DNA from 4 places in the Streptomyces sp. NPDC034099 genome. Region 1 is predicted to be linked to each of the others. Evidence: riboswitches for the same ligand, from Rfam matches in the RefSeq annotation. Region 1 holds a riboswitch; each other region holds the start of a gene.
What was found. Region 1 has a riboswitch for cyclic di-AMP ahead of ACZ56V_RS03885 (transglycosylase SLT domain-containing protein). Riboswitches for the same ligand answer to the same signal wherever they lie in the genome.
Positions count from the first base shown of each region.

Region 2: linked by a shared signal. The riboswitch ahead of ACZ56V_RS37555 (M23 family metallopeptidase) and the one ahead of ACZ56V_RS03885 (transglycosylase SLT domain-containing protein) in region 1 are both predicted to bind cyclic di-AMP.
Region 3: linked by a shared signal. The riboswitch ahead of ACZ56V_RS31330 (M23 family metallopeptidase) and the one ahead of ACZ56V_RS03885 (transglycosylase SLT domain-containing protein) in region 1 are both predicted to bind cyclic di-AMP.
Region 4: linked by a shared signal. The riboswitch ahead of ACZ56V_RS02945 (C40 family peptidase) and the one ahead of ACZ56V_RS03885 (transglycosylase SLT domain-containing protein) in region 1 are both predicted to bind cyclic di-AMP.

Region 1 covers NZ_JBVISR010000001.1:825,695-827,885, reverse strand. Annotated here, with positions in the region: gene ACZ56V_RS03890 (HAD family hydrolase) at 1-614, shown strand, start outside; gene ACZ56V_RS03885 (transglycosylase SLT domain-containing protein) at 638-1,129, opposite strand; cyclic di-AMP (ydaO/yuaA leader) riboswitch at 1,131-1,287, opposite strand; gene ACZ56V_RS03880 (polyprenyl synthetase family protein) at 2,055-2,191, shown strand, end outside.
Region 2 covers NZ_JBVISR010000023.1:41,883-44,073, forward strand. Annotated here, with positions in the region: gene ACZ56V_RS37550 (PP2C family protein-serine/threonine phosphatase) at 1-623, shown strand, start outside; cyclic di-AMP (ydaO/yuaA leader) riboswitch at 848-1,005, shown strand; gene ACZ56V_RS37555 (M23 family metallopeptidase) at 1,016-2,059, shown strand.
Region 3 covers NZ_JBVISR010000013.1:115,186-117,376, reverse strand. Annotated here, with positions in the region: gene ACZ56V_RS31335 (GntR family transcriptional regulator) at 1-225, opposite strand, end outside; gene ACZ56V_RS31330 (M23 family metallopeptidase) at 356-1,120, opposite strand; cyclic di-AMP (ydaO/yuaA leader) riboswitch at 1,133-1,297, opposite strand; gene ACZ56V_RS31325 (M16 family metallopeptidase) at 1,489-2,191, opposite strand, start outside.
Region 4 covers NZ_JBVISR010000001.1:641,346-643,536, forward strand. Annotated here, with positions in the region: gene pcrA (DNA helicase PcrA) at 1-567, opposite strand, end outside; cyclic di-AMP (ydaO/yuaA leader) riboswitch at 820-1,003, shown strand; gene ACZ56V_RS02945 (C40 family peptidase) at 1,010-2,191, shown strand, end outside.

The DNA of each region.
Region 1 (2,191 bases):
CGGTGTGCGGGCAGGGCGCGCAGGTGTACGACGCCGGGGCGCACCGGATGCTGTGGTCGGTCACCCTGGACCGGGAGCTGGCCGAGACCGCGCTCGGCAAGATCGAGGCCGAGGTGGGTCAGGTGCACGCCGCCGTCGACCAGGACGGCGTCGACGGGCTGACGCTCATCGAACCGGGCTACCTGATGCCCCACCCGACGCTGCCCGCGGTGCGCGTCGAGCGGCGCGAGCAGCTGTGGTCCACGCCGATCAGCAAGGTGCTGCTGCGCCACCCCGAGCTGACCGACGACGAACTGGCGACGACGGCGCGCGCGGTGGTCGGTTCCCTCGCGACGGTCACCATGTCCGGGCCCGGCACCGTGGAGCTGCAGCCCTGCGGCATCACCAAGGCGACCGGCCTGGCGCTGGCCGCCGAGCACCTGGGCCTCGACCGGCGGCGGACGATCGCCTTCGGGGACATGCCCAACGACATCCCGATGTTCCACTGGGCGGCCCACGGCGTCGCCATGGCCGGTGCCCATCCCGAACTCAAGGCGGTGGCGGACGAGGTCACCACGACGAACGAGGACGACGGCGTGGCCGTCGTCCTCGAGCGGATCTTCGGTACCTCTTAGGCGAGGCTCAGGCGGCGTACGGCTCAGTACGCGCTGAAGACGTTGTCCATCGAGCCGTAGCGGTCGGCCGCGTAGTTGCAGGCGGCGGTGATGTTGGCGACCGGGTCGTACGGGTCCCAGGAGGTGCCGGGCACGTGGTACGCCTGGAAGGTCGGGTCGATCACCTGGAGCAGCCCCTTGGACGGGGTGCCGTTGACGGCGTTGATGTCCCAGTTGTTGATGGCGAGCGGGTTGCCGGAGGACTCCCGCATGATGTTGCGGTGAATGCCCTCGTAGGTCCCGGGGATGCCGTGCTGGGCCATGATGTCGAGTGACTCGCGGATCCAGCCGTCGAGGTTGTCCGGGTACGTCGTGGCCGCCGTGGTGGCGGTCGTGGCGGCGGCCGGGGTGGCCGCGGATGCGGTGGCGGCGCCGATGAGCGGCAGCGCGAGCACCGCGGCACCGGTGCCGGCCACCGCGAGCTTGCGGGCGAGGCGGCCGGTGCGGGCGTGACGGTTCTGACCGTTGGCAGACATGTGTCCCTCTCCTTACGCCTACGAGGTGAGCTGTCGGGTTCGGGCGGGGAGGTGCCCGGCCGCGCCCTCGACGGGTACGGCTTCACCCCGAGCCGCTCCGGTGGTGACCGGTGCGGCGACTTACCTGGGTCCCCCGCTCCTGCCGGCGAGTTTGTTGGGTGGATGACTGTGCGACGGGCGGTGGCAGGATTCGGCGTCCGCCCGACAGGCCGGGAACGTATGCGAGAGCACATGTCCGGAACAAGTGCAGGAATCACCCCAAGTGCCTGTTGACCTTGGTCTGAGGTGTTTGAGGGTCTTGATCCTTTGCTGTTGCCAAGTCCCAACTGGCTTGCGGGGCAAAGGGAGGGCACAGGTTCGGGCGGGGTTGCCTGCGGCCGGTCCGGAGTGAGCCAACTCACTGGCCTCAACAAGCGCGGCAAAACGGGCATTCAACTCAACCGTGCGCCAACCGGCCGCCGGTGGGGAGGGCTTCGGGTGTCGAGCGGCGGGAGGAGGGAAGCGGGAGGGGGTGGGTGGCCGGGGAGGTGTCTGCCGCGCCCGTCGGACGGGCGTGCGCGGACCGGTGCGGACGGGTGTGGGTGGACCGGCGTGGGTGGGCGGGTGTGGACCGGTGCGGGCGCGTGTGTCGATTGGGTGACGTTCTCGAAGTGCGGGCCGTTGGGAGGAGTGGTGGGATCTTCGGTGGCGGCTTCCGGCCCGTTCGCCCGCCGGGTCCGGCTCATCTCCTCTGGCGACATCAATCAAAATCTGCTCATATCACCTGATCAAAAACATACCGTTCATGATCCGATACCGACCGGCCTGTAACGGTGGGCGCTAGCGGTGATCGAAACGTGACCGGATACGCTGACTTGAGTGGTGGCAGCGACCTATCGACAAACCAGGTAATCGCCAGTAGACACCAGCAGACAGGAGACCCCTCGTGACCGTCGTCGGGCCGTTCGGGCTGAGCGTGCGGGACCAGGCTCTGGAAGCCGATGTCCAGGCCGGATTGGTTGCTGTCGAGGAAGGGTTGCTTGAGGCAACCAAAAGCGAGGTGCCGTTCATCACGGAGGCCGC
Region 2 (2,191 bases), on a different contig from region 1:
GTGTCCGGCTCATCGTCGGGGACGTGCGCGGCAAGGGCATGGGCGCGGTGGCCGCCGTCGCCGTCGTGATCGGTGCCTTCCGGGAGGCCGCCGAGCAGGAGGCGACCCTGGAGGCGGTGGCGCAGCGGCTGGAGCGGGCGCTGGCGCGCGAGGGCACCCGGCGCGACGGACTGGACGCCTTCGAGGGCTTCACCACCGCCGTACTCGCCGAAGTCCCGCACGGCGGGGGGACGGTCCGCATCGTCAACCGCGGTCATCCGCCGCCCCTGCTGCTCTACGCCGACGGCACCCTCGGCCCGCTGCCCGCCCGCGAGCCGGCGCTGCCGCTCGGCATGGGAGAGCTGGGCGTGTGGCCCGACCGGGCGGAGGAGGTGGCCTTTCCCGGCGGGGCCACGCTGCTGCTCTACACCGACGGACTGACCGAAGCCCGGGACGCGCAGGGCGAGTTCTACGATCCGCAGGCCCGGCTGGCCGGCCGGGTCTTCCGGCATCCGGCGACCCTGCTCGACACCCTCGCCGAGGAGGTGCGCAGGCACTCCGGGGGCGGCATGGCGGACGACATGGCGCTGCTCGCCGTACGGAGGCCCCGGCGCGGTGATCATGATCATTGTCACGAGCCGTGACAGTGCGAACCCCCTCCGCATAACAACTGATGCACCGTCAGAACAACGTGGCGTGAAAGGGAATACTGAGACGGGGTCAACTCGCCCGGTTTTCACCGATCGTGAGGCGTACGTCCCGGCCGTTTCCGTTAACGATCAAGAGGAACGGCTTGGAAACAGAGCCCCGCGTCTATTAACGTTCGATAACGCAGCGCGGTCGTCCCAGCCGTCACAGAAGGCGGCTCCGTGCGCACGCGCCGAATCCCGCAAGGGAACCGGGGAACCACCACATTGGGGTGAATCGGGCGTATGTCGCCGTGTCCGCACGGTCGGCGCACACCCGTAGGAGACCTTCCTGCTCCGAACCCGTCAGCTAACCCGGTAGGCGGAAGGAAGGAAAGGAGTACGCCCACGTGGCGTCCAACCGGCCTGCCCCCGAGGCCCCGTTCGTGCCCGCCGGGCACGACACCGACACCTTCGGCTACGACGCCCCCCGCGCCGAAGAGGGTCCCTGGGAGGAGTGGAATCCCACCGCGGAATCCATCCGCCCCGTACGCGGCCGGCACCGCGTCGCCAAGCAGCGCGGCGGGCTCGCCCGCAGCTCCACCGTCCTCGGCGTCGGGGTCATAGCCGCCGTCGGCGCGGGCGGTATGGCCAGCGCGCAGACCGGCAAGCCGCCGGTGTCCATCGCCATGCCGGACCTGCCGAACGTCGGCTCGCTCCTGCCCGGAGACGACGAGGCGTCGGAGCCCGAGGGTTCCGTCACCCCGCTCAGCGGCGTCACCCAGGCCGTCGCCGCCGACAGCGCGGAGGGCGCCGGCGCCGCCGACGCCGGTGAGTCGCTGCGGGCCCGGATCATGGCGCAGGCCGAGCAGCAGCAGGCGCAGGTCGAGACGAAGGCCGCCGCCGAGGCACGGGCCGCCGCCGAGAAGAAGGCCGCGGAAGCCGCCGCCAAGGCGGAGAAGGAAGCCCAGGAGAAGGCCGCCGCCGCCAAGAAGAAGGCGGAGGAGGAGGCCGCGAAGAAGGCCGAGGCCGAGCGGCTCGCGAAGCTGGCCAAGCAGTACACGCTGCCGACCTCCTCGTACACGATCTCCTCCACGTTCAACCAGGCCGGCTCGCTGTGGGCCTCCGGCCACCACACCGGCCTCGACTTCGCCGCCCCCACGGGCACGCTGCTCAAGGCGGTGCACAGCGGCACGATCACGTCGGCCGGCTGGGACGGCTCGTACGGCTACAAGACCGTGCTCACCCTCGACGACGGCACCGAACTCTGGTACGCGCACCAGTCGTCCATCAACGTCAGCGTCGGCCAGAAGGTCACCACCGGTGACGTCATCGGCCGCGTCGGCGCCACCGGCAACGTCACCGGCGCCCACCTCCACCTGGAGGTCCACACCGCCGGCGGCTCGGGCATCGACCCGATGGCCTGGCTCCAGAGCAAGGGGCTCACGCCCTGATCCGCTCCGCCCCCTGATCCATCCCGCTGATCCTCCGGCGGTCCTGACGGCAACCCCCCGACGTCAGGACTGCCGGTTTGCGGGATTTTTGCGTGTATGCCGGAATGGCCTGCCGCGGTGCGGTCGTTGACG
Region 3 (2,191 bases), on a different contig from region 1:
GGCGGCCTCCCGCTCGGTCGGTTCCGCCACGCACGCGCCCGCGTGCCGCCGGGTCACCACGAAGCCCTCGGCCTCCAGCGTGCGCAGGGCCTCGCGGACGGGGACGCGGGAGACGCCGTAGCGGCGGGCGAGGAGTTCCTCGGTGAGCCGGCTCCCGCGGCCGTGTACGCCGGTGACGATGTCGTCCCGGATCGCCGTGCACACGGAATGCGCCGGAATACGCATGAGCGACCTCCCCTTGACCCCCGCGAAACGCCGGTGATTGACGTGTGTTGCACGACCCCAGGCCAATCAAGCGATATTAAATGCGAAAAGCCCCGGCTCGGGAAGCCGGGGCTTTCGGACGTCGTCTCTGTCAGACGTTCACGCCGTGGGAGCGGAGGTAGGCGACGGGGTCCATGTCCGAGCCGTACTCGGGGCTCGTACGGGCCTCGAAGTGCAGGTGGGGTCCGGTGACGTTGCCGGTGGCGCCGGAGAGACCGATCTGCTGGCCGGGCTCGACCGACTGGCCGACCGAGACGCCGATGGACGACAGGTGCCCGTACTGCGTGTACGTGCCGTCGTGCATCTTGATCACGACCTGGTTGCCGTACGCCCCGCCCCAGCCGGCCTCGACGACGGTACCGACGCCCACCGCGTGCACGGTCGTGCCGCTGGAGGCGTGGAAGTCGATGCCGGTGTGGCTGCCGGAGGACCACAGGGAACTGCCGGCCTGGTAGGCGGTGGAGACGTACGAGGCGGTGATCGGCGCGACGAAGGTGTTGAGGCGCTTGCGCTCCGCCTCCCGCGCGGCGCGCTCCTTGGCCTCGCGCGCCTCCTTGGCCGCCTCGGCCGCGCGCTCGCGGGCCGCTTCCCGGGCCGCCTCGCGGGCGGCGGCGTCCGCGGCCGCCTGCCGCTGGGCGACGGCCTGGGCGTCTATCTCGTCGGCCACTGAGTCGCCGATGGTGACGACCGGGGTGAGGCCGCTCTGCTCCACCGCGGGCTCGGCGGCGAGCGCCGGGGCGGCGAGGGTGCCGACGACGCCGGTGGTGGCGAGGGCCGCGACTCCCGCCGCGCGGGCGGTGGTGCGGTGCACCCGGCCGGTACGGCGGTGCTTCCCGGTGGCGCGCGTGAACGCCATGTAGAGGCTCGTCCTTTCCTTCCCTCTCGCCTACCGGGTTAGCTGACGGGTTCGGAGGTGGAAGGTCTCCTACGGACCCCCTCGCTCTGCGCGCGGGCGTCCGATTCACCCCAGGGACTGCGTTGGGTCCCCGGCTCCCCTGGCTCGCGCCGTACGGGGACTCGGCGATGGCTGTCCGGTGCCGCGGGCGCGGCGCACTGCCTGACGAACAGCCCGGAAGACGCTAAGCGCGGCTGCGTTCAATTCTCAAACGCAACAGGCTTTTTGTAGCGCACGCCACAGGGCAGACAGGCAACCACTCCCCCAATACGGACAAACGGTGGCCCTGGTGACACTCCGGTCACCAGGGCCACCACACGCGCGTGCCGCTACTCGGCCGCCACCACGGTGACTTCGCCGATGCCGAGGGCCTCGACGGGCTCCTTGATCTGCGCCGCGTCGCCGACGAGGACCGTCACGAGGCGGTCCACCGGGAAGGCGTTCACGACCGCCGCGGTGGCCTCCACGGTGCCCGTGGCGGCCAGTTGACGGTAGAGCGTGGCCTGGAAGTCGTCCGGCAGGTGCTGCTCGACCTGGTCGGCCAGCGTGCTCGCCACGGCCGCCGCCGTCTCGTACTTCAGCGGCGCCACGCCCACCAGGTTCTGCACGGCCACGTCACGCTCGGCGTCGGTGAGCCCCTCCGCGGCGAGCTTGCGCAGCACCGTCCACAGGTCCTCCAGGGCGGGACCGGTGTTGGGGGTGTCGACGGACCCGCTGATGGCGAGCATCGCGGCGCCCGTGCCGTCCGGCGCGGACCGCAGGACCTGGCCGAACGCCCGTACGCCGTAGGTGTAGCCCTTCTCCTCACGCAGGACGCGGTCCAGACGCGAGGTGAGGGTGCCGCCGAGGCAGTAGGTGCCGAGCACCTGCGCGGGCCACACGCGGTCGTGCCGGTCGGCGCCGGTGCGGCCGATCAGCAGCTGCGTCTGGACGGCGCCGGGACGGTCCACGATGACGACGCGGCCCCGGTCGTCGGCGGTCACCGGGGGGACGGGGCGCGGCTCGGCGGTCGAGCCGGTCCACGCGCCCAGG
Region 4 (2,191 bases), 180 kb from region 1:
GACCAGCGCCATGAGCCGCTTGGAGTCGGCGGCGTCGTAGATCGAGAACGACGAGGTGAAGCCGAGCTTCTTCGACTCGCGGCGCAGGATGCGGACGCACGCGCTGTGGAAGGTCATCACCCACATCGCGTGGGCGCGCGGGCCGACGAGCTGCTCCACGCGCTCCTTCATCTCGCCCGCGGCCTTGTTGGTGAAGGTGATCGCGAGGATCTGCCCGGGGTGGACGTTCCGCTCGGCCAGCAGGTGGGCGATGCGGTGGGTGAGCACGCGGGTCTTGCCGGAACCGGCACCGGCCACGATGAGCAGCGGGGAGCCGGAGTGGACGACGGCGGCGCGCTGGTTCTCGTTCAGCCCCTCCAGGAGCGCGGCGGCGTCCAGGGCCGGGCGCGGGGCGCCGTCCCGGTAGTGGGTGTCCCGGTCCGGAGGCGCGTCGAACTTCCCGCCGAACAGATCGTGCGGAACCGGCTCCGGTCCGTGCTCGTCCTCGGGCGGCGGCGGGGGTTCCTCCTCGTGACCCCGGGGGGTCTGGAGGCTCGCCAGGAAGCTGTCGTCAAAGAGGCTGCTCATCGCTCTCCGAGTCTAGGGCGCCCCACCGACAACCCGGCGCCACCCCGGAAAATACCCGGCGTTCCAGGACCGGGCACGCCCCGCGACCGGCCGGAACACGAAGAGTGACGCGCACTGCCCGGCCAGAGGCGCCCGCACGGAAGGTCACGAAAATGTATCGGGCATATCACCCACCAACCTTCACAGCGGCCACACGAGTTGGCTACCGTGCGGGCAGGCCGCTCGACCCCCTCCGGCGAACCCCGCCGGGCCGCGCGGCCTCCGCCGAGTCCGACGTGCCCGCACGGCACCCGGAGCCGGGGACCCAACCGTGAACTCTGGGGTGAATCGGCCGCACCGCCCTCGACGAGAGGACGGTCCGCCGTAGGGCAACCCTTCCATGCCACACCGCCCGAACCCGACAGCTAACCCGGTAGGCGGAGCACTGGAAGGAGTCGCCTCCTTGGCGTCGCACCGCAAGTCGCGTCCCACCGGTACCCGCGTCGCAGGCATACGGACCCCGGCCCTCGCCACCGCGGCCCTCACCTCCGTCGCCCTGCTGTCCCAGACGGCGAACGCCACGCCGTCGGACGACCGGCCGACCCTGGAGGAGGTCGAGAAGAAGGTCGACGACCTCTACCGCCAGGCCGGGTCGGCGACCGAGAAGTACAACGCGGCCAAGGAGAAGACCACCAAGCAGCGCAAGAAGGTCGACGGCCTCCTCGACGACGTCGCCCAGCGCACCCAGAAGCTCAACGACGCGCGCGAGGAGCTGGGTTCCTTCGCCTCCGCCCAGTACCGCACGGGCGCCTCGGTTCCGGAGACCGCGACGCTGCTGCTCGCGGACTCGCCGCAGGACTACTTCGACCAGAACCAGCTGATGAACCGGCTCACCGGCCGGCAGAAGACCGCCGTCGACGACTACGTCACGCAGCAGTCCGAGACGATGAAGAAGCGCCGGGAGGCCACCGAGAGCCTCGAGACGCTCACCGACTCGCAGACCGACCTCAAGACGGCCAAGTCGACCGTCCAGAAGAAGCTGGCCACCGCGCGGAAGCTGCTGTCGGAGCTGACCGCCGAGGAGAAGGCCCGGCTGGCGGCGATCGAGAAGAAGAAGCAGCAGGAGGCCGCCCGCAAGGCCGCCGAGCTGGCGAAGCAGCAGGCGGAGGAGGCGGCCGAGCGCAAGCGGCAGGAGGAGGCCGCCCAGCAGGAGAGCGGCTCCGGGTCCTCGGGGACCTCCGGCGGCACCGGTTCGTCGGACTCCTCGGGCTCGTCGACTCCGGGCACCTCGGCCGGCACCAAGGCCGAGAAGGCGATCGCCTTCGCCCGCGCCCAGATCGGCAAGCCGTACGTCTGGGGCGCCACGGGCCCCGGCTCCTACGACTGCTCGGGCCTCACCCAGGCCGCCTGGAAGGCCGCCGGCGTGAGCCTGCCGCGCGTCACCTACGACCAGGTCAACGCCGGCACGACCGTCTCCGTCTCCCAGGCACAACCCGGTGACCTGGTCTTCTTCTACGACGACATCAGCCACGTCGGTCTGTACATCGGCGACGGCATGATGATCCACGCCCCGAAGCCGGGCGCGTACGTCCGCGAGGAGTCGATCTTCTACGACGGAGAGTCGTCGATCCACAGCGTGGTGCGC